3 regions of the Bradyrhizobium sp. RDI18 genome follow, and region 1 is predicted to be linked to each of the others. Evidence: riboswitches for the same ligand, from Rfam matches in the RefSeq annotation. Region 1 holds a riboswitch; each other region holds the start of a gene.
The links. Region 1 has a riboswitch for S-adenosylmethionine ahead of ACFXS9_RS36715 (O-succinylhomoserine sulfhydrylase). Riboswitches for the same ligand answer to the same signal wherever they lie in the genome.
Positions count from the first base shown of each region.

Region 2: another riboswitch for S-adenosylmethionine. It lies ahead of ACFXS9_RS29765 (homoserine O-acetyltransferase); the one in region 1 lies ahead of ACFXS9_RS36715 (O-succinylhomoserine sulfhydrylase).
Region 3: another riboswitch for S-adenosylmethionine. It lies ahead of ACFXS9_RS16740 (hypothetical protein); the one in region 1 lies ahead of ACFXS9_RS36715 (O-succinylhomoserine sulfhydrylase).

Region 1 is NZ_JBICRN010000008.1:5,726,650-5,734,435, reverse strand. Features, by position in the region: gene ACFXS9_RS36735 (ABC transporter permease) at 1-438, shown strand, start outside; gene ACFXS9_RS36730 (ABC transporter ATP-binding protein) at 435-1,160, shown strand; gene ACFXS9_RS36725 (alpha/beta hydrolase) at 1,174-2,070, shown strand; gene ACFXS9_RS36720 (2'-deoxycytidine 5'-triphosphate deaminase) at 2,091-3,197, opposite strand; SAM riboswitch at 3,317-3,396, shown strand; gene ACFXS9_RS36715 (O-succinylhomoserine sulfhydrylase) at 3,467-4,660, shown strand; gene ACFXS9_RS36710 (SGNH/GDSL hydrolase family protein) at 4,835-5,833, opposite strand; gene ACFXS9_RS36705 (SGNH/GDSL hydrolase family protein) at 5,879-6,640, opposite strand; gene ACFXS9_RS36700 (OpgC domain-containing protein) at 6,637-7,786, opposite strand, start outside.
Region 2 is NZ_JBICRN010000008.1:4,287,685-4,295,470, reverse strand. Features, by position in the region: gene ACFXS9_RS29780 (prephenate/arogenate dehydrogenase family protein) at 1-59, opposite strand, end outside; gene ACFXS9_RS29775 (pyridoxal phosphate-dependent aminotransferase) at 56-1,153, opposite strand; gene ACFXS9_RS29770 (chorismate mutase) at 1,181-2,029, opposite strand; SAM riboswitch at 2,193-2,272, shown strand; gene ACFXS9_RS29765 (homoserine O-acetyltransferase) at 2,355-3,557, shown strand; gene metW (methionine biosynthesis protein MetW) at 3,559-4,227, shown strand; gene ACFXS9_RS29755 (alpha/beta fold hydrolase) at 4,241-5,113, opposite strand; gene ACFXS9_RS29750 (TIGR02594 family protein) at 5,665-6,252, shown strand; gene ACFXS9_RS29745 (hypothetical protein) at 6,318-6,710, shown strand; gene ACFXS9_RS29740 (hypothetical protein) at 6,820-7,089, shown strand; gene ACFXS9_RS29735 (hypothetical protein) at 7,082-7,378, shown strand; gene ACFXS9_RS29730 (DUF1488 family protein) at 7,684-7,786, shown strand, end outside.
Region 3 is NZ_JBICRN010000008.1:1,608,772-1,616,557, reverse strand. Features, by position in the region: gene ACFXS9_RS16755 (SDR family oxidoreductase) at 1-123, shown strand, start outside; gene ACFXS9_RS16750 (hypothetical protein) at 747-938, opposite strand; gene ACFXS9_RS16745 (recombinase family protein) at 1,349-1,981, shown strand; SAM-I-IV-variant riboswitch at 2,363-2,462, shown strand; gene ACFXS9_RS16740 (hypothetical protein) at 2,622-3,071, shown strand; gene ACFXS9_RS16735 (response regulator transcription factor) at 4,228-4,542, shown strand; gene ACFXS9_RS16730 (MASE4 domain-containing protein) at 4,566-6,131, opposite strand; gene ACFXS9_RS16725 (hypothetical protein) at 7,487-7,786, shown strand, end outside.

The sequences.
Region 1 (7,786 bases):
GTTCTCACGTCGGACGATTTCCGAAGCCGCAGCCGGTCGTTCTGGCTGTTTGGCACGGGGGCCGGAGCCGCGCTGTTTGCCGGCGCATTGCTCGGAGTGATCGTCGGCACCGTGATCGTCGCGCAGACGCTTTACTCCAGCACCAAGGATCATCTGAATGAGTTCGCCACCCTCCGCGCGATGGGTTCCTCGAACGCCTATATCTACACCGTGATCATCTATCAGGCACTCATCAACGCCGTGATCGGATTTGCGATCGCCGCCGGGATCGGCTCGATCGTCGTCCAGATGACCGCCAAGAGCGCGTTGCCGATTGTCATCACGCCATGGCTGATGGCGGCGTTGTTCGCGCTGACGGTGGTGATGTGCGTAGCATCCGGCATTGGGGCAATCATCCGTGTCGTTCGTATCGATCCAGCCACGGTGTTCATGCGATGAATGACCATGTCGTCGAAGCCAAGTCGGTCGAGAAGACGCTGGGTCGCGGCGCCGGCGAGGTGCACGCATTGCGAGGCATCGATCTCGCGCTGCGGCGGGGCGAGCTGACGTTGCTGATGGGCCCCTCGGGCAGCGGCAAGACCACGCTGCTGTTGGTCCTCGGATGCATGCTGACGCCGAGTTCGGGCAGCGTCACCGTATGCGGGACGCCGACAGCCGACGCCGACAAGGAAGCGCTCGCCAGGATTCGGCGCGAGCATGTTGGTTTCGTATTCCAGTCCTATCATTTGTTCCCGACGCTGACCGCGACCCAGAACGTGCAATTGGCGCTGGATATTCGTGGCGAGCACGGCAGGCGCGCTGCGCAGAAGTCGCGGGACGCCCTTGCAATGGTCGGGCTCGAGCAAAAGGTGAACAGTTTGCCGGGCGGGCTCAGCGGCGGCGAGCAGCAAAGGGTCGCGATCGCGCGGGCTCTCGTCGCAAACCCTTCCGTCGTTCTTGCCGATGAGCCGACCGGAGCACTGGATGGAAAAAACGGCCAAAGCATCATGCGTATTCTCGCCGATACCGCCCATGAGCGTGAGCGGGCGGTGCTGGTCGTTACCCACGATCCGCGCGTGGTCCCCTACGCCGATCGCATCGTCGAGATCGAGGACGGTCTTATCGTGCAGGAGCCTACCGACCGCCCGCGCATGCCCACAGCCGTGCCGTTCCGGGCCTGACGCAAGGGCCGCCATGAGCCTGCGAGCCGAACTTTTGCGCATTGGTATTCGCATGCTGCTCAAGCGGCGCGGCGGAAGTCTCGATGTCGAGGCATGGCGGCGGAACATGCGTGCGATGGAACGGTTTGTGCCGCATCCGCCCGCCCGGAGCGCAACGGTCGAGATCGAGGCCGGCCGGGTGCGATTTCACCGGGTTACCATGCCGGCATCCCGGCCCGAGCGTAACGTGCTCTATCTCCATGGCGGCGCCTATGTTTCCGGCGCACCGGTCCATTACCGGCACTTCCTCTGGCGGATTGCCGACGCTTTGCAAGCCCGCGTCTGGGCGCTCGAATACCGGTTGGCTCCCGAGCATGTCTTTCCGGCGGCGCTTGAGGATGCGGTCGAGAGCTATCGTTGGCTTGCCGGCAATGCCCCCGACGTCCGTCAATTGTTCGTGGTGGGAGATTCCGCCGGCGGCGGCTTGGCGCTGGGCCTGCTGTTGAGGCTGCGTGACGATGGCAAGCTGCTTCCGGCCGCGGCCGTCGCCTTGTCGCCCTGGACTGACCTTGCCCTGACCGGCGCTTCGCTGAAGACGAATGCAGCGGCCGATCCGATGCTGAATGTCGAGGATCTCCCCGACCTGGCGAAGCTCTATCTCGGCGGAGCCGATCCGCGTACGCCCTATGCTTCGCCGCTCTACGGCGATCCCGCCGGATTGCCGCCGGTGCTTATTCAGGTCGGCAGCGATGAAATTCTCAGGGACGACGCTGTCCGCATGGCGGAGAAGCTGCAGTCGCACAATCCGCGCAGCAAACTCGAGATCTGGCGGCGCATGCCGCACGTCTGGCAATTGTTCGTGCCAGTGTTGCCTGAAGCCCGTCAGGCGATTGCGCAGATCGGCGAGTTCATCTCTGATGTCCGTGACTGAGGTGCGATCCGCGCAAGCGGTCAGACCCGGAAATGCTTGGAGAGCTTCAAGCCCTGCGCCTGATAGTTCGAACCGATGCGCTGGCCGTACATCGCATCGGGCCGTGACAGCATTTTCTCGTAGACCAGACGGCCGACGATCTGGCCGTGTTCGAGGATGAACGGCACCTCGCGCGAGCGCACCTCGAGCACGGCGCGCGCGCCCTGCCCGCCGGCACCGGCATAGCCGAAGCCGGGATCGAAGAATCCGGCGTAGTGCACGCGGAATTCGCCGACCAGGGGATCGAACGGCACCATTTCGGCGGCGTAATCCGGCGGCACCTGCACGGCCTCCTTCGAGGCCAGGATGTAGAACTCGCCGGGATCGAGGATGAGGCTGCCGTCTGATCGAGCCGGGATCGGCTCCCAGAATTCGTCGACCGCATAGCCGCCGCGACGGTCGATATCGACCACACCAGTATGGCGCTTGGCGCGGTAGCCGACGAATCCGCCTGTGTTCTCGCCGGAGAGATCGACCGACAGCGCCACGCCATTGGCGAGATCGGCGTCATCGATATCGACCAGGCGCTCGGCGCCATGCAGCGCGTCGAGCTCGTCGGCATTGAGGATGGCGTCGCCGGTGCGGAAGCGCACTTGTGATAGCCGCGAGCCCTCGCGCAGCAGCACCGGAAACGTCTTCGGGCTGATCTCGGCATAGAGCGGGCCGTGATAGCCCGCGCCGATCATATCGAAGCGACGGGTGCCGTCGGCAATCACGCGGGTGAAGACGTCGAGCCGTCCGGTCGAGCTCTTCGGATTGGCGGCGGCCACGATCTCCGGCGGCAGCGCCAGGCTTTCCAGGAGCGGCACGATGTAGACGCAATTGGTCTCCAGCACCGCGCCGTCGGAGAGATTTATTTCATGCAGCTTCAGTTCGTCGATGCGCTCGGCAACGGTCGCGCCCGGCCCAGGCAGGAAGCTCGCGCGTACCCGATAGGCAACGTCGCCGAGGCGCAAATCGAGGCTTGCGGGCTGGATCTGGCTCTCGACAAAGGGATAGGCCGGCAAGATGAGGCCCGCATCCGCCATCGCCGCGATCATGCGGTCGGGTAGAATTCCGTTACCGTCGGGCGGAAGCGTGAACGACACGGCGCGGTCCTCTGAGGTGGCCCTGGATGCCCAAATATCATCCAAACCTCGTAAATATGGGCTTTTAGGGGTTATCCGATGGCTGCCTTGACTGAAAGGGCGCAAGCGAATATCAGCATGACTTATCCCGTGGTGATTTGAGCCGGCCGGCTTGCAGCCACGTTAAATAAGTAGCTAAACAGGCCGGGGACACGTGTGATCCCGGCCTGTGGAAATTCTTCCAGGCCGGTTTTTTGTGACCATTTTCCGGTGGTCACGACGGAGGTCACATGTCTGAAGTTGGTTCTACCAAGCGTTTTCGTCCCGAAACCCGCCTCGTCCATGGCGGCACGCTGCGCTCGCAATTCGGCGAGACGTCGGAAGCGCTGTTCCTCACCCAAGGCTATGTCTACGACAGCGCGGAGCAGTGCGAGGCGCGCTTCAAGGGCGAGGATCCCGGCTTTATCTATTCGCGCTATTCCAATCCTACGATTTCAATGTTCGAGCGCCGAATGATCGAGCTCGAAGGCGCGGAAGCTGCTCGCTCCACCGCCACCGGCATGGCCGCGGTGACGACCGCGATCCTCGCACCGCTCAGGGCCGGCGATCATGTGGTGGCCTCGAAAGCCCTGTTCGGCTCGTGCCTTTACGTCGTGCAGGACCTCCTGCCGCGCTACGGGATCGAAACGACGCTGGTCGACGGCCTCGATCTCGCCCAATGGCAGCGCGCATTGCGGCCCAACACCAAGACCTTCTTCCTGGAGAGCCCGACCAACCCGACGCTGGATGTGCTCGATATTCCGGCGATTGCCGAGATCGCGCACAAGGGCGGCGCACGGCTGGTCGTCGATAACGTTTTTGCCACGCCGATCTGGCAGAGCCCGCTTTCGCTCGGCGCCGATGTCGTGGTCTACTCCGCAACCAAACATATCGACGGTCAAGGGCGCTGCCTCGGCGGCATTATTCTCTCGTCCGAAGCCTTCATCGCAGAGCACATTCACAACTTCATGCGCCAGACCGGGCCATCGCTCTCGCCCTTCAACGCGTGGGTCCTGCTCAAGGGACTGGAGACGCTGGGCGTGCGGGTACGGGCGCAGACCGACAACGCGGCGAAAATCGCCGAGGCGTTGGCAAGCCATCCGAAGATTGCGCGATTGATCTATCCTGGCCGCGCCGATCATCCGCAGGCGGAGCTGGTGAAGAAGCAAATGCGCGGCGGCTCGACGCTGATCGGCTTCGAGGTCAAGGGCGGCAAGGCGGCCGCCTTCCGGGTCCTCAATGCGTTGCAGATCTCGCGCATCTCCAACAATCTCGGCGACAGCAAGAGCCTCGTCACCCATCCTGCGACCACGACGCATCAACGGCTGACGCCGGAGGCGCGCGCCGAGCTCGGCATCAGCGAAGGCTTTATCCGCTTCTCGGCCGGGCTCGAGCATGCGGATGATCTGATCGAGGACTTTGCGCAGGCGCTGGAGAAGGCGTGAGCTCGCTACGCGCGTAGCCACACAACAGGCGTCGTCCCTGCGAACGCAGGGACCCATAACCACAGGGTGCGGTGAGTTAAGCAAGGCGTCAACCAACCACCGCTTCTAATCGCCGGGGCTGCGGCGTATGGGTCCCCTGCGTTCGCAGGGACGACGGCGCGGATCGTGCTTCGGCTACATCGGCCGATAGGCTCGCACGTCCGACGGCACGGCGACGCCGAGCTTGATCTGGCCGACCGACTTGATGATGTCGTCGCCGAGCAGTTGGGCGAAGCAGGCATAGCCCCAATCGCTCATGTGCAGGCCGTCGGCGATCACGAAATTCTCGATCGGAATCGCCTGCCGCTCGTGCCAGTCCTTCATCACCGCGAAGCGCGGGAAGACGCCGACCTTGCGAAGCTCGGCCGTCTTGTTCAGCAGCTTCATCATCTTGCCGGCGCTTTCGGCGTGCTCGTTGACCCGCGGCGAATATTGCGGATCGATCAGCACGACGTCGGAGCCCGCAGCCTGAATGCGTGCGATGCCTTCGTCGATGAGCTTGACGGTCTCGGCAGGATCGAGGTTGCGCAGCACCGCATTGGTGCCGACCTGCCAGATCACCAGATCCGGATGCAAGTCGATCACGGAGGTCTGCAGCCGCTTCATCATTTCCGGCGCGTCCTCGCCGCCCTTGCCGGCATTGACGACGGAGATGTCGGCCGTCGGATATTTGCGACGTAGCTGCGCCGCGAGCCGGTTCGGATAAGTGAATTCCGGTGAACTGGAGCCGTACCCCTGGGTCGATGACGATCCGAAAGCGACGATCACCACTGGCTGCCCCGCGACGAGCTTGTTCGCGACACGCGGCAGCGATCCCATCGCTTTGGAAGCGCCCTTCGGCGGCAGGCAGGGAACGCGGCTGAAGATGTCGCCGGCCGATTTCGCGACTTCCTTCACCTTGTCGATCGCTTTGCCGGTGACGCCCTTCTGCGCGGCCGGATTGCCAGTAGCCGCCGGCGCAGCCAGCGGCGGAACGCTTTCAGCCGAGGGTTTCTTTTCCGGGTCGTTTTCGGCTTTGGCGCCATCGGACAGCGTCGCCTGCTGGCCGGTTTGTTGCGAAGGCGTCTGGGCATGCAGCGGCAACACCGAGGCAGGAATCAACAGCGCGAGGCCCGCGGCGAAGACAGTCAGCAATGTCGACAAACGAAAAGGGCAGTGAGAACTCATTAACGCCGGTTCCTAGTTCTGCTGCGCCTGATCGAGGCGGGCCGCATCGAGCACGAATTTCGACAGCGCGCGGCCGAGGCAGGCATGAACCCTCTTGGCCATGTCGGTGCCATGAAAGGTACTGAACAGATCGAAATCTCCAGCGTCGTTCCAGTGGCGCATGATGGCGAACCGATCGAACAGCGGAACATTATGCTGCTGCGCCACCACGCGCATATTATCTAGGTACGGCGGCGCCGAAATCATCGTTTCCGTGCGCGGGCTGTATTGCAGATTGACCAAAACCACGTCGGCTCCGGCATTTTGCAGCGCAGCAACGCCCTCGTCGACGGCGCCGCGAAAATCGTCGGGATCGACGGATCGCATAGCATCGACGGTTCCGGTCTGCCAGATGACCAAAGTAGGCCGTTTTGCTTCCACCAGCTTAACGAGGCCTGCGTCCACCTCCTCGGCGGTCTTGCCGGTCTGTAGTTCTACGGAGAGATTGATTGGGGTGGAGGGCAACTTCTCCTTCAGCGCTGCCTGCAGCCTGGCCGGATAGGCGCTGTTTTCGGACGACAAGATGGTCGATGAGCGGCTGCCCACCACCAGGACGGTCAGCGGCCGGGCGTTCTTGACGGCCTCGGCCACCTTCGGAAGCGTGCTCTCGGTGGAGAGGAGGTAGGGGGGAACTTCGCAAGCCTGGGGGGCGGCATCCTGGGCACGAGCCAATCCGGCCGCTGCAAGGCCCGCAAGCAGCGTCAGGACCAGCACAGTTCCCGAGCCGGGCGTCATGCGCTTCCTCCGGCCATATCGGCGTTGATTGCCGTACTTTTCGTTTTCGAGGCTCCCTTGTCGGCCGAATGCTTGTACCACGAAATCACCCACGCCATGCCGCACATGATGAGGATACCGGCAAGACTGACCAGGGCATGCGTGAGGGCACCCCCACCGACTTCGGCCAACACGAAGTGTCCTGCAAAGGCCAGGAAGACGCCGAGGCAGAATATCTCAAGCGAGTGCTGGCCACACAGGATCAATGGTCGCAGCCAGCGCGATTTGAGGCCCGACCAATCCTTGGGCAGGAAGCGCACGGTGAGCGCGGCCAGCGCCAGGAAATGGGCAAACCGCAGCACGTCCAGATCCGTCTTGGTGATCGGGTACATCCACTGTTCGATCCGCTTGGGCATCAGGAAGCTGAGTTGCGGAATGTGCCAGGTGAGCGTGACGAAGAACGCCGCCAGCAGATAGGCAACGCAAATCCACAGCGTCACCGGCGACGACAGGATGCGGGACATGCGCTGCGCACCGCCCAGCGCACACCAGGCACCGAACACGAACAGCAACTGCCAGCAGAACGGATTGAATATCCAGAAACCGCTCGGATAGGCCGTGAGATACCAGTCGAAGTGCCAGGTCAGCGCGTAGAGCAGCACCGATAGTCCCAGCGCGACGTCGGCCCGCCACTTCATCAGCCACAGGATGATCGGCAGAAACAGCATCAGCACGATGTAGAGCGGCAGCACGTCCATGTTGACCGGACGGAATCTGAGCAGCAGCGCCTGGATGATCGTAACGTCAGGCTGCTTGAGGAAATCCATGATGCCCATTTCCTCGCTGTAGAGCGGGTTCTCGAAACGGGTGGCGATGTAGGATATTTCCGCCAGGAAGATCGTGAACAGGAACACATGGGCGACGTAGATCTGCCACACGCGCCGCATGATGCGCGCGGTCGCCACCACGAAGCCGGCCTCGAGCATCGCGCGGCCGTAGACGAAGGCGGCGGTGTATCCGGAGATGAAGATGAAGATCTCGGTGGCGTCGGAAAATCCGTAGTTGCGGATCGTGAACCAGGTCAGGATGTTGGTCGGCAGATGGTCGATGAAGATCAGCCACAGCGCCATGCCGCGAAACAGGTCGAGCCGCAATTCGCGCTCGCCA
Region 2 (7,786 bases), 1.4 Mb from region 1:
CCGCCGATCAGGCCGAAGCCGATCAGCGCGACGCGTCGGAAGATCGGTACCGTACTCACTTGGCCGCCATGAAGTCGCGCAAGGCATCGACGACGAGACGGTTGGCCTCTTCGGTGCCGATGGTCATGCGTAGCGCGTGCGGCAGGCCATAATTGTTGAGTGCCCGCAGCACCAGGCCGCGTTTGGTGAGGAACGCGTCCGCATCAGCCGAGGTCTTGCCCTTCTCGGTCGGGAAGTGGATCAGCACGAAGTTGGCGACGCTCGGCGTAACCTTCAGTCCGAGTTTGCCGATTTCCTCCGTCAGCCAGTTGCGCCACTCTTCGGTGAATGCCTTCGACTTCTGTATGTGCGCGGTGTCCTCGATCGCGGCGACCGCCGCCAGCATCGCCGGCGTCGAGACGTTGAAGGGACCTCGGATGCGGTTGACGGCATCGATGATGTGCGCCGGGCCGAACATCCAGCCGACACGCAGGGCCGCCAGCCCGTGGATCTTGGAGAAGGTGTGCGTCATTACGGTGTTTTCGGTGGTGGCCACCAGCTCCAGTCCGAGCTCGTAATCGTTGCGCGACACGTAGTCGGAGTACGCAGCGTCGAGCACCAGCAGCACATGCGGCGGCAGGCCGGCGCGCAACCGCTTGACCTCGTCGAACGGCACGTAGGTGCCGGTCGGGTTGTTCAGGTTGGCGAGCCATACCAGTTTCGTGCGCGGCGTCACGCGCGCGAGAATGGCGTCGACGTCGGCGGTGAAATTGGTCTCGGGCGCGACAACGTTCTTGGCGCCGTTCGCCATCGTCGCGATCGGATAGACCAGGAAGCCGTGGGCGGTCGAGATCGCCTCATCGCCCTGGCTGAGATAGGTGTGCGCCAAAAGGTTGAGGATTTCGTCCGAGCCGGCGCCGCAGATGATGCGGTTGGGATCGAGCCCGTAGGCGCGGCCGATCGCTTCGCGCAGCACGCGCGAGGTTCCTTCCGGATAATCCTCCAGATGATCAGCCACGTCCTTGTAGACTTCGATCGCCTTCGGCGACGGCCCGAACGGGGTCTCGTTGGCCGACAGCTTGAACACCTTGCGGCCCGGCTCCGGCACCGGGCTCTTGCCGGGCGTGTAGGGCGCAATATCGAGAATGCCGGGATTCGGCACGGGGCGGTTCATCTTCAACTCCGGAATTTCGGGCAGCGTTTAAGGCTTCGCCGACCCGTTCGGGGGCACCGTATAGCGTGTTGCGTGGCTGCCGACGAGAGCCGACGAGCGCACCGAGGCGCCGGCCTGGATCAGGGCGGTCTTGATCTTTTCGAACCCGGTGCCGGCATCCGATACCAAAAGCGCCGCGCCGTCGAAAGCGGTATCGGGCACGGCGACGATTTCGGCGAGCGGGGCGAGCGCGCGGGCGATATCGGCGTTCCACCCCGAGACGCGGACGCTCCACATCTGCACCTCCGTCACCATGGCATCATCGGCCACGCGCGAGATCACGAACACCGGCAGCGCGGCCGGATGATCGGCGCGTTCGAGGAACGGCAGCCGGGCAATGATTTTTGGCGCGCCTTCGGCTTCCAGCGCGCTCCACCACGGCGTGCGGCTCGAGACCGCCGAGACCAGCGCCAGATCGCCCTTCGATTTCGCCACGGCTTCAACCGCGGCCTGTGCGCTGAAATGGCCGACATAGGGCACGACAAAGCCGAAGTGAAACCGCGCCGAATCCCGCATCGCGGGCTCACCGACCGAGACGTCCGCATGCACCGAGAACGGCGCCTGGACGTAAGTAAAGGTCGAGATGATGACGCGCCAGATGCTCTCGATGGTATCGAGCGGCAGGATGCCGCGATGGCGCTCGACCAGGCTGCGCATCATGCTGGCCTCGCGCGCGGGCCGGAACGCCGACCCCACCTCCTGGGTCTGCTTCACCTGGATCAGCCGGTCGATGATGTCGCCGCGCGCCATCAAGAGGCGATGGACCTGCTCGTCGATCGCGTCGATCTCCTTGCGCAATTCCTGCAGCGAGGGCGGAGCCGGGGGTGCCTTGGACATGTTAAAACCTTCAGCGCCGGATCGGTCTGAAATCACCACCCAGCAAGGGCATTGATTAGAAAAGACGGCCGTCGAAAGCAAAGAGAAACGTCAGGTCCGCCATGATCGCCGCAGGGTTAACCATACGGCTGCCTTGACGGGGGACCTGCTTCGGACTAGCTTTGTTCCATTCCGTGGTCATTTGAGCCGGCCGGCTTGCAGCCACGTTAAACAACTCGCTAAACAGGCCGGGGACAGATTGATCCCGGCCGAACCTTTCGTTCAGGCCGGGTTTTTTACGGCCTGATTTCTGTCTGTAAGGACCTCCGCGAGGAGGAAGGTCGGGATGACACCATTGCAGTCGGTACCCAGTCCGTCGATTCACAGCGAGGACCGCGCCCACGAGGCCGATCATCCGACCTCGCCGGTGGCCAAATTCGGCATCGAGCAGCCCTTGAGGCTCGATTGCGGCATCGATCTCGCGCCATTCCAGATCGCGTACCAGACCTATGGCGAGTTGAACGCCGACCGCTCCAACGCGATCCTTATCTGCCACGCGCTGACGCTGGATCAGCATGTCGCCAACGTGCATCCTCTGACCGGCAAGGCCGGCTGGTGGGAAATCATGGTCGGTCCGGGGCGCCCGCTCGATACCGACAGATATTTCATCCTCTGTTCGAACGTGATCGGCGGTTGCATGGGATCGACCGGTCCGGCCTCGACCAACCCGGCGACCGGCAAGGCGTGGGGACTGGATTTTCCGATCATCACCATCCCCGACATGGTCCGCGCGCAGGCCATGTTGCTCGACCGGCTGGGCATCCAAACATTGTTATGCGTGATCGGCGGATCGATGGGCGGCATGCAGGTGCTGCAATGGACGGCAGCCTATCCGGAACGGGTGTTTTCGGCGCTGCCGGTCGCCTGCTCGACGCGCCATTCGGCGCAAAATATCGCATTTCACGAACTCGGCCGGCAGGCCGTGATGGCTGATCCGGACTGGCATCATGGGCGCTATTTCGAGCGCAGCACGCATCCGCATCGCGGACTGGCGGTGGCGCGGATGGCAGGGCACATCACCTATCTTTCCGACGCCGCGCTGCATCGCAAGTTCGGGCGGCGGATGCAGGATCGCGAACTGCCGACGTTTTCGTTCGATGCGGATTTCCAGGTCGAAAGCTATCTGCGCTATCAGGGCTCTTCCTTTGTCGAGCGCTTCGATGCCAACAGCTATCTCTATCTGACGCGGGCGATGGACTATTTCGATATCGCCGCCGACCATAACGGCGTGCTGGCGGAAGCGTTTCGCGGCATCAAGACCCGCTTCTGCGTAGTGTCGTTCACCTCCGACTGGCTGTTTCCGACCTCGGAATCGCGCGCGCTGGTGCATGCGCTGAACGCCTCCAGCGCGCGGGTGTCGTTCGCCGAGATCGAGACCGACCGCGGCCACGATGCCTTCCTGCTCGACGTGCCCGAGTTCTTCGACATTTCTCGCGCCTTCCTGGAATCCGCGGGCAAGGCGCGCGGCCTTGACGGTACAGGCGGTTGATATGGCCCTTCAGGAGCAAGCGTTGCCGCTCGGCGGCATAGCGCCCGATCGCACCGGTAAATATCGCACCGATCATCTCCTCGTCGCCGAGATGATTGCGGCCGGCTCAAAAGTGCTCGACGTCGGCTGCGGCGACGGCGAATTACTGCAGCTCCTGGAGAGCCGGGGCATCGATGGCCGCGGCATCGAGCTGTCGCGCGAGGGCGTCAACCGCTGCGTCGCCAAGGGCCTCGCCGTGGTGCAGGGCGACGCCGACACCGACCTCGTCAATTATCCCGACGACGCTTTCGATTACGTCATCCTGTCGCAGACGCTGCAGGCGACGCGGCAGCCGAAACCGGTCCTGGAAAACCTGCTGCGCATCGGCCGGCGCGCGATCGTGTCGTTCCCGAATTTCGGCTTCTGGAAGATGCGGCTGCAACTGCTCGTCGGCGGCCACATGCCGCGTACCGAAAACCTCCCGGCGACCTGGTACGACACGCCGAACATCCATTTCTGCACGATCAAGGATTTCGTCCAGCTCTGCGACGAGATCAACGTCAAGATGGAGCGCGCAGTGGCGCTCGATCTCTACGGCCGCCCCGTGCCGCTGAACCTGCCCTGGTGGGTCTGGAACATGTTCGGCGAGCAGGGCGTGTTTTTGCTGAGCAGGGGCGGGAAGGGGAAATAGGGACCGCAGCGGCTCACACCACCGCCGCCACCATCGACCGCGGATCGCGCGCCGGCCATCGCCCGGCTTCCGCCAGCGCGATGAACCGCTCCACCATCTCGTTGAACAGCGCCGGCTCTTCCAGATTGAGCACGTGGCCCGACTTCGGGAAGAACGAAAGCCCTGCGGCCGGCAAATGCCGCTTCAGGAACAGGCTCGGTTCAATACAATTGTCGTCCTCGTCGCCGCACAGGATCAGCGCCGGCGTCGGCACGCGTCGGATCGCATCGTTCATGGTGTAGATCGACGGTCGTGCGCCTTGAAAGCTGCGCATGGTGTTGGCCGAGCCCCTGGCATCATGACGCGCCAGCGCGGCGTAGAAATCGGCGTGGCCGCGCGGGTCCTTCAGCAAAAACGGAATCCGGCTCGGCGCCTCACGCGTCACCTTGGCGACTTCAACCGATCCGATCGCCTCATATTGCTCGGCATTGGCGACGCATTGCGCGCGGAAGGCGTCGAGCTGTTCGAGTGACGAGCCGGCGCCGACGGCGGCGAGCGTCATCGACAGCGCGCGCTCCGGCGCATTGAGGCCAACCTGCAGCGAGGAATAGGAGCCCATCGACAGGCCGACGAAATGCGCTTTGGCAATGCCGAGGTGATCGAGCACGGCGAGCGCGTCGGTGTAGAAATACTCGTAGGTGTAGACTTCGGCCGAGGGCGGCACGTCGGAAGGCGTATAGCCGCGCGCCGAATAGGCGATGCAACGATGGCCGCGCGAGAAGTAGCGCATCTGCGGCTCCCAATTGGTGTGGTCGGCAGCGAACTCGTGCAGGAAGATGATCGGCGTCCCGCTTCCGGCCTCCTCGAAATAGAGACGCACGCGATCCTTGGCGACGGCATAGGGCATTTCGGATTCCTCTCGATTTTCTTGTTATTTCGTAACTTCATTGCGCAGCTAACCCACAAAATTGCAATTAATTTTCGGGGCTGCAATGCGGCAGGAAAGGTTCATTTTCGCCATCGAATTGTCGCGGAATCACCCCGAAATTGTTTCCTCGCCGCCACATAAAATCTTCCTCTCGTCACATCCCGCAACACAAAACGCCGGCCGCGTTCGTTCGTAGACGAACGCAAAGTGTGGGAGTGTTAGAGGTTCAAGTATGAGTCAGTTGTTTGCGTTTCGCCGGTCGCTTCGTTTCGTCGCGTTGGCACTATGTTCGGCTTCCATCTTCGTATTTGTCTCTCCAGCTTCAGCAAAACCAAATCACGGCGCAGGGCGACACGCTCGCGCTTATCACGCCGGTCATCACGTCAAGCATCATTACGCATATCGTCACCATCGCCATGCTCTCAGGATGTCGCGCTGGGAGCGCAGGGCTGCACGCATGCAGGCGGGCGGCTTTGTCGAGAACAACCCGAGCTTCATGGGAACGAGCTTCATGGGGAAGCCGCGCCGAGATGGCGACACCCGGCGGTTTCGTTTCGCCCAACACGGTCAAGGCAGCGCGCGCCGATCGCGCCGGCCGTCGCGCCCGGCTCAGGCACGCCCGGCACACATCGCGCTGGGAGCGCGCGGTCACGCAGATGCACGCGCGCGGTCTTGCCGACGCCAACGCTAGCGTCACGCCGGGAACGAGCGTCGAATCCAATTCAACGGTGCCGCCGACCAGCGGCGCGATGGCCTCAGGCTACACCTCATCGAACGTCGTCGCCGAAGCACGGAAATATCTCGGCGGCAACCCCACGGGACGCGGCAGCCTGTGGTGCGCGCGGTTCATGAACATGGTCCTGCAACATTCCGGCTATCGCGGCACCGGCTCGGACATGGCGAGCTCGTTCGCGAAATACGGCCAGCGCATTTCCGGCCCGCAGGTCGGCGCCATTGCGGTGATGTCACGCGGCCGCCGCGGCGGCCATGTCGGCATCATCACCGGCATCGACGCCAAGGGCAATCCGATCATGATCTCCGGCAACAGCGGCAACCGCGTCCGCGAGTTGCCAGTCTCGCGCGGCCGTATCTACGCCTACGTCATGCCGACGAGCTGAGGCGGATTGCGTCGCGGCGCTTCTTTTCCTCGCCCCGTTCCTTGCGGGGCGAGGCTGCAGGCGGGGTGAAGGCCGGCGGGAAATGCGGGCTGATCCATGAAGCGCAGGCGGCTGCGGATCCGAATAGAGCTGGGATGGTTGGGCAGTCCAATGAGGCCGCCGCAGTAAAGGCGCGGGCTCCGGTCGATTTATCTCGCTACTGGCGACGAATGGGCGCAGCATTCACAGCAGGCTGTCAAACAAGGAGCCCGCTCATGAATGGCACCATATTCAACAGTAAGGGAACCCGCGTCGCTGTGGTGGTCGGTCCCGAAATTTTCGATCTTAGCGGCAAGAAGCTCTTTGACCTCAAGGGCAAGAACATCTACCGGCTATCCGGTGAATTGGTTGGTCATCTAAATGACGCGAGCGGTTCGGCGAAGCGGCTCGACAAGGCGACCGATCGATTGTTCTCGTAATTGCGATGCCTAGTCCCCGGTTCAGCGGCTGGCGCGGGTTGCCTGGACGAATGCCGCTTTGTTCGAGAAATCGATAGCTATTTGCGGGGAAAGGGCGCACGGTCGATACATGACCATGCGCTCGCGACGGGAAATGATTCATTTCAAGCGTCCGTTCCATCTCAAGGGGGTCGGCCGGCTGTTGCCGCCTGGTGCTTATGAGGTCATCACCGACGAGGAAATGATCGAAGGACTTTCATTTCAGAGCTTCCGCCGCGTCGCCACCATGATCATGGTCCCCGGCGCGGCGCCGCACCAAGCTTCGACGGAAATGATCTCGATCAGCTCGGTCGATCTTTCCGATGCGCAGCGCGACGACGCGATCGCATCTCGTGAGTGAAACCCCGGTCGATCTCGACAAGCACCGGGGCATGGCGGCGCAAAAGGCGACCGATATCCGCCGCGCGCTCGCCGACGTCGAGGCTAACGCAAAGCTGCAGCGGGACCGCCAGGCCGCCCTCGAGCTACAGCTCCTGACCGTCCCGGCTGGGTCGTGGCCGGAAGCGGTCGCAAAGGCGCGGTACGTCCTGAATCTCTACGCGGCGGATTTGGCGCCGACCGACACGCATCACCGCGACCTCGTGGCCACCGTACTGGCCGACCTCACCCGCCTCGCTGGTGAAAGCTGACGTGGCGAATATTCTGGCTCGGCAGTCGAGTTTCTTGCCACGCACTCGAATTGCCTCGAACGCGCAACTGAAAGCACCGAATGCAAAATCTCTCGCCCCGTCACGTCAAGACTGAAGAATCGCTCCGCCTCGGTGTCGCTTCCGGATGGTACTCCACCAAAGTCAGCGGAACATTCGTCTCTGGCCCGCACGATTCCGAAGCCGAATGCCTGCGCAGGATTGCGGAGATTGATCCTCAACCCGTTCGAAAGAAATGACGGGCTGAGAGCTGGCGGCACGGCCTTTACCAGCCGGAGATGGATCAAATGACACTCGTGCGCGGCGACATCGGTGGTTATGAATTCAATCGCATGGTAGTGCTGTTCTCGATGATGGACGGTGCCAGGGTGATACCGTGCGCCATCAGCG
Region 3 (7,786 bases), 4.1 Mb from region 1:
CAGCATCCCAGCGCCTCGCGGGTGACGTTCGAAATCGTGTGGGGCAAGGGCCCGCGGCGGGAGAGTTGGAGCGCTCTGTTCGAGAAACTCAAGCCCGATCAGAGATCGCCGGCTACTCCATAGAAAGGATCGCCGCATCGAGTATGGAATCGGCGACCGCTGGCGTTCGCATTTCCAGAGAAGTGGCGCGCTCGGAGAGATTCTAACTCTCGTACTAAAGTATTAAGATATCAAGAGGTTTTCGTTGCAATTTCGTCCGAGGGACAAGTCGAGGGGCAAGAAGGAGCGGCGCCTCTGGATTTCACTCAAGGGCAACTGGGTAACCAGCTCAAATTCTATACTCGATTTGCACGTATTCCGATTGCCTGGCCTGGAGGTCACTCTCCGACCGCTAACTCCAGGCGGCCTCTCGGCCGAATGTCCCATCAGCCATGGCGCATGCGTTGGCTTCGATCTGAAGAGTTCGGCGTGGGGCTCTGCCAAGCCAATTACGAGCTGTGGTCTTTCGAATAAGCGTTTCCCCCAGAGTCACAAATACAGCCCCGCTGATTGCTTGCTGCTGGCTGTGTGATGTACGTACCCAGCGTTTACGCCCGGAGGGAACGGCGGTGAGCGGACATCGGCAAACGCCAATTCGATTGTTGTCAATTGGCTCTCGTAGAAGGATTTCCGGGCGCGAAATTGCCGTGGTCGGGCGGCAATATTGGAGCGGCCAGCGTCTCTGCCGCCGCAAGTGTTAGGAAATCTCAATCGCGCCCCGTAGTGCCAGCTCGCGGTCCAGACTTGAGCCGTCGTGTTGCCGCTCTCAAGCGCTGTATCTCTTCGTCCATCTTTTCAGCTTCCTCTTCAAGCCGCATCATCTTCGATTTTTTCGGCGCGTCATTGCGGCGCAGCTTCTCGAGGACCTTACCGACGGAGAGTTTATTTATTTCGGCCATCGTATCCTCCTCTGCACCACGCGGGCGCTTAAATGCAAGCTTGAGAGTCTTGTTCAGCTAGACCCGCCGGATTTAGTACGACGATATCGCGCTGAATGAGCCGGCGATGACGGACTAACTGAACGATCGGGAAGCGGACCTCTGACCTATGAGCTGACCGGCTCCGCAATCGTACTCACTAATTTGTCTGGTGATATTGTCCTATGGGACAGTGTGGGTTGTCGGTTTGTGGCGCGACCCCAGCCCGCTTGCTACCCGTCCACGGAGAGAACGACGGACCGGGGTGGCCACCAGACAAACCGTGGGGTTCGCCAGCAGAACACGATCGCACCGTCCGCGCTGCGCAGCGAAGGTTTTTTGATCCTGCAATTACGTGCTATTACCTGTGACGATAATGGGACTTTATTCTCATGGCGGTTTCTTACCTCAGGGTTTCAACCCTAAAGCAAGGGCGTTCTGGTCTCGGCATTGAGGCGCAGCGTGCCGCCTGCGCGCGCTTTGCCGATGTCGAGGGGGTCGAGATCACCGCCGAGTTCGTCGAGGTGGAGACGGGCAAGGGAGCGGACGCGCTTGATCGATGCCCGCAACTCGCCGCCGCGCTGGAGGCGGCTCGCAAGCTAAAATGCTCGATCGTCGTCGCTAAGCTCGACCGGCTGTCGCGTGACGTGCATTTCATCTCCGGCCTGATGTCGCGCAAGGTGCCGTTTGTCGTGGCTGAGCTGCCAGGGGCCGCCCCCTTCCTCTTGCACATCTACGCAGCTCTTGCAGAGCAGGAACGTCGCATGATCTCGGCTAGAACAAAAGCAGCGGCAGCGAAAGCCAGAGGTGTTAAGCTCGGTAGCCCGACTGCTGCCGCAACGAACAGGCAGGCCGCCGACCAGCACGCCGAGTCGTTGCGCGATATCGTCGAGCCGATCAAACACCTGTCGACCCGGAGGATCGCCGCCGCGCTCAACGAGCAAGGTGTCGAGACATCGCGAGGAGGTCGATGGCAGCCGATGACGGTTGCGCGCTTACTCGACCGCCTCGGCCTCAAGGCATGAACCTAGTTGGTTGTTTTCGCTGGCGTGAACAGTTTCTCGATGTGCATTGAATCTGGAAAAGCGCGTCCAGGTACCTTGGCTCGGCCCACCGGAGGGGAAAATTTCCGAGAGAAGCATGCTTATTTGAACAAATACCCCCGGCAAATCCGCCATTCCCCAAAACCCACCCCGGTTTTCGTATTATCGGTACGGGCAGTGGTGTATTCGCCTCAGGCGAACTCTGGCTCCGCGGTCGTTCCGAGCCCGCCTGAAAGCCGTTGGAAGTGAAGCAAAGCATTCATTTGCGCTACCATCCCGCGGAGGGAAAAATTTTCGGTTTGAGAACCGTTTTGCCACTGTTCTGTTCCTCACGTTGACACTACGAGTGCCTATGGTAGCGATGCCTTACATCCTGAGAGGGCCTGACGGCTCCGCCAACCAGCCTTAGACCGGCAACGGTGGCACGACGATGTGGCCCGCATGGGCAACAGTAGGTCGCCAGTCCTCCAGATGCGTGTGCCATTCTGGAGGATTGTTTATGCTGCAATCTCGACGTGGATTTCTAATCGGTGCCGGTGCTGTCCTGACGACGGCGTTCGTAAGGGATGCCCGTTCCTTCATTCACCGGACGAGTCAGCCTCTGTTGGCGTCACCTTCGCAGGTGGTCGACACCATGTATTGGCATGAGATTCCCGGCGAGGGCTATCAACTTACGCTTGGCCCGTGGAGGTTCGCGCCACCCCCGCCGACCTGGCGTCAATTCTTTATCCGCGAGGGCATTCCGCATCGGACCGACAATGAGGTGGAGAAGATCTGTTCCTCTCACTGCATTGAACCGGGGGATTTCGACAAGCCGGTCCAAAGGCGCTACTGGGAGGATTGGTTTGACATCACAGGCGGACCGCTCGCGAGGGCTTATCACCTGCTGAAAACAATTGATCTCGGCCCGGAGCGCGCCTCTGGGCGCGGACCGCTCCTCGAATTCAATGTAGGGTCCCATCCCGGCGACAACACCCATTACGTCAATGCGAAGGACATGCTTTCGCTGTCCCTTCTGCAGGCGCGGCTGATTGCTCTCAAGCTGCCGGTCAAGATCGTGGAAGGCGAGTAGTTCTTGATGTGGATCAAGGCCCGAATGAGACAGCGAACCGCAATCTTGATCGGTGAACATTAGCTCAGGGCACTCCAATGATAGAGTATGCCATTTTGATCGTCATGGTGGTCTTCGCCATTGGTTTTGCGTGGTTGTGGGTCATCGAGCAAAGGAAAAGGCAAAAGAGAAAAGCGCTTGAGCAAAAGGGGATCGAGCGATAGCCGAAGATCCCTCAACGCGGGCTCTCAACAGGGATGCTGCTCCCCTGACTCTCAGGCGACGCTGAGATGGCCAAGTGACTGACGCTAAGGATCAAGAAGCAGGTAGGGACGTTACGGACACCCACGGAGGGGAAAAATTTCGACGTGAAACAGCTTTTTTGTACAGGGCGACCTACCCACCGCGCGCGAGGTTATCGACCGGCTCGAGGGGCGCGCTGCTCAAACCGTCGAGTACGGCGACAAGCCCCTCGAGGAGTTGACCGACAGCTAGCTTCTCGAGATCGCGGCTGGCGCGTTGCGCGACAATGATCCGGTGCTTAGGGCACTGCCATCGCCTCTCAGCCTTCGCACGGGCCGCACAGAGCGACGTGAGGAGCGGCGCACAGGTACAACTACCGGCACGGGTACAGGTACAACTACCGGCACAGGTAAGTAATTCCACTGGCTCGACGAAATACAGAGCACTCCTCGCGTGACGGTCCAGCCGCTGGACGGGTTAGCCAAAAAGCACTGTCGGCTGGAACTTGATGCATCGCCGAGCGGTCTGAATTTCTGCCTCAGTCGCGCCCTTACTTCGAGCCCACGCCTCAGCAGCGGCGGCAGTGTATTTAGCGACATAATACCGGATGAGCGCGCAGGGAGCACGACGGACAGGTCCAATTGCTCCATTGGTGACGGCCGTGGATGTCGAAATCGCGACGCCTGAATGGATGAGACGATACGAAAGATTTCCTTCCGTTGGTAACTCTATCGTTCCCATCGTTCCACACGCGAATACGGCAGCCAAAACCGCATTCTTTGCTCTGAATTTCTTCATAGGACCTCCACGGTTATGGTTCACCATGCTCTTCAGGTCTGTACTATTGATCTATATCAATCGACCAATTTGCTCCGCTTGGCGTCCTTCTAAGAACGGTAAGCCTGTTTGTCCTGTTGACTTGGCGCGATGAAGGATACACCGAGCGAAGAACGCACCATCAGCATCGGACTTCGCGAACCACACCGATTTTGAGAAGGAGGCTTGCCTCATCCTCGACATTAACCTGAACGACGGATCGGGTATCGAACTGAGGCATCGTCTCAAAGCCGACGGGGTTTCCGTGCCGGTTATTCACATGACCGGGAACGAAAGCTCCGCAGTTCGCAAGGCTGCACTGGACTCTGGATGCGTCGCGTTTCTAACTAAGCCATTCTCAACGCACGAGCTGATTGAGCCGCTTAAGAAGGTTGCGGGGCACCCGCTGGGGACATGCTCTAACGCACTGTGAGGGCTGTCACGCCTTAGTCGCCGCTATGCCGCCGGCAATGTTACCCTGAAGACGGCTCCGTGCGGGATCGCGCTCGAAACAGACAATGCACCCTCGTGACGCTCGACAATCATCTTGCTAATGGCGAGTCCCAAACCCATACCAGTCGGTTTCGTCGTAACGAAGGCATCGAAGATAGTTTCAGTATTCTGCGGACTGATACCTGGGCCTGTATCTTCGACGGCGATTGCGACCCTGTTGTTGGCTTCTCGTTCTGTCCGCACAATCAGTTCCCGAGGCGCAACTTCTGAGGCCATTGCGTCGACCGCATTGTGTATTAAGTTCGCAACAACCTCTTGCAACTGACCTTTGTGACCGAGAACGGGCGGCAACTCGCTTGCCAACTCAGTTTTGATATTGAGACGGCCTCGCAATTCCGGTTTTAGCGTTTTCAGCACCTCAAGACCGAGGCTGTTTAGATCGACACGTTCCTTGGTCAGCTTCGCTTTTCCGAACAGGGTGCGAAGGTTGTTGAGGATTGCCTTGGCCTGCATGGAGCTCTCGACAATGCTCTCAATCGCTTCCGTGGAGTCGTCAATTTCTGGCGGCGTTGACTTAAGGTACATCAGCGCTGCCTCACTGTTCAGTAGAGCTGCTCCTATCGGCTGATTTAACTCGTGTGAGATCGAGGCGGCCATTGCTTCCATGCTCATGAGCTTGTTGTGTCGCTCGCGCTGCAGCAGAGCGTTCGACCGAGCTAGATGAACGTAAAGTAATGTCGTTTGTGCAAGCAGCACGATCAGGACGATACTCGAGGTAATGAGCGAAAACACGCGTCCCGCGTAAAAGCCAACACTAAACCGAACGGTCGGTAGCAGGCCGCTGAAGGCTAGTTCCCCAATGAACACTGCCGCCACCACAATGAGCCAAAGATCGAGCACCGAACGTCGGCGGAACACCAGAATGACAAGTCCCGCAGCGGTGATCAGGATGGTGAACCAGATTGGATAAATCACGAAGGGACTCATCCGGGATGCATCTAGAATGATGGGCGGTAGCAGCGCCTCGCCTCCTGTAGTTAGCCATGTAATTCCGCTCACCAACGCAACTACGGCAACCGCGCTCCAGCTGATTTCTCGCACAACATCGCTTTCGGCAGCGAGCCTGTGCTCCATGTCCTTGGACATTGCGTAGCCCAACAAGGCCGCCGCGAAGCCGATGTGCCAGAAGATGAAAAGCCATGATCCGGTCTGCAGGCCAGCAGCGAAGAGTCCAGTCGGGGAGAAAGCGCCCGAAAACGTGAGGGCATGAGGGATGACGATCAATGCCGTGAACAAATAACCGCTTGCCAATACTAGGAGCGAGCGCGAACGGGAAACTGAAAACTGGGCGTACAATAGAACGGCGGTAATAAGGTCAGTGATTAAAACAATCGCGTCGAGTGAGGGAAAGAATGCATTGAGCACCGCCGCCTGCTTGCCTGAAAACGGGGCCACTACCGCAAAAGCGACCAATGCTACCAACACAACGGCGATTGCCGTCCGCGTTTGACGCCTTGTCGGCGGCAGATCGGTTAGCAGGGTAGTGGCTGCATGGTGCTCCGAAATCATTGTTAACACCAAGACGTCCGCTCGACTCTCGACATATGAGAATATCGGCAATGAGTGGAAAGAGTCCACCGGGCCGCATCTGCGGCGGCCAGCCTGCATTATAGTTTGTCATTTTGTGGCGGTGGATTGTGTTGCGCCGCACCTTTCTGTAATCGAGAGCTGTCCACAGCCGCGAGACACCGTGTTTTTCGGCGGCCCCCATCCCCAATAGATTGATAATTTGCCAACCAGATCGCGTGGCGCTCTCATGCCCTTATGCAACGACGACGATACAATCGCTGGTCTGGCATTTCCCCGCCGGCAACCCCGCCGACTGGATCGCATCCGGCCACGTCACCTGCAACATCCAGTGCCACGGTTGCAGTCGCAGGACCGATGTCAGGTTGGACAGTCTGCCCCAACATCGTCCATGGACTCAGGTCTGCTGGACTCTGGCCTGTTTGGTCTGCGGCGCTGCTGGCTCGGTGAACATCGTGCCGAACTAGCATGAGGCGAAGCGGCACGCCGTTCCGTTTTCACCGAGCTGTCGTTCGAGGTGAAGCCATGAAAGTTCTGCGCTAGGTGCGACAACGGGCGGTGGGTTTGTGAAAGCCACCCGGATCGTCCGTTCCTTGGTGATCGCGCCTGCATCTGCGGCGGAGCCGGTGCGCCTTGCCCAAGCTGCAACCGAAACCGGTCCCGGTAATCCCAACGACGTGCCGGACATGCCGGAGGGTTCATCGTCGATGCGAAACGGGAAAGTCCCGGTGATAAGCAGGCCTCATTTACAGGAAGTTTCACAGCGCAAAAGGGCGAGCGGCGACGTCCGCCGTTTCAGTTGGGGCGGTGGCTGCGTAGCGGGTTCGATTAGCGAGTTCGCCGAGCAGTGGAATTACTTAGGTGTGCCGGTAGCTGGACCTGTACCTGTGCCGGTAGTTGTACCCGTGCGCCGCTCCTCGCGTCGATCTGTGCGCCCTGTGCGCCGCTCGTCACGTCGCTCGTGCCGTCCTGAACGCCGCTCCTGACGGCGCTCCATGCCAGCAGTCTGAGCCTCAGCATCCGAAACCGTCAGTGCGGCAGTGGATGCTAGGACGGGAAAGGCAGCAGTTTTTCCGAAAAGAGAAAGAGCCCTTCGACGGGAGATCGCTTCCGATTGAGGTTCACTCATGGTCAAAACTCCACGGAGGCTGGTGAATGCTTATGCGGATGCAATTCCAAAGTGCCTGCATTGATTTAAATCAAAGAGCCTGCGCAAAGCAGCGCGTCGGTGTGGTCGCGGCCACCGCCCCGCCGAGCGGATAAGGACGAGCCCGGCACCAGAAACGACAGGAGGCAATCATGGCCAAGCCCGATGGCAATGGGATTTCCGCGCGGCTGTGGAGACTCCTGGACAGCTGCTGCTGGCGCTGATCAATGCGACGGCGATCCTGGTGATCGTCGCCGCGATTGTTGTGCTCGTCGCGATTGCGCGCATCAACCATTTTGCCGAGAACGTCGTTGCAACGATGACTGAGGCCGTGCTGTCGAAAGTCGACTTGCCGCAGAAAGACGTGCTGGCGAATATCCGAAACCTGACGGCGGAAGTCAGGACGCTCGGCAACACCCTTCAAGAGATCAAGGCAGGAGAACGCTCGGCCCTTCAACCCGAGTTGGCGCGACTCAAGGAGGCACTGACC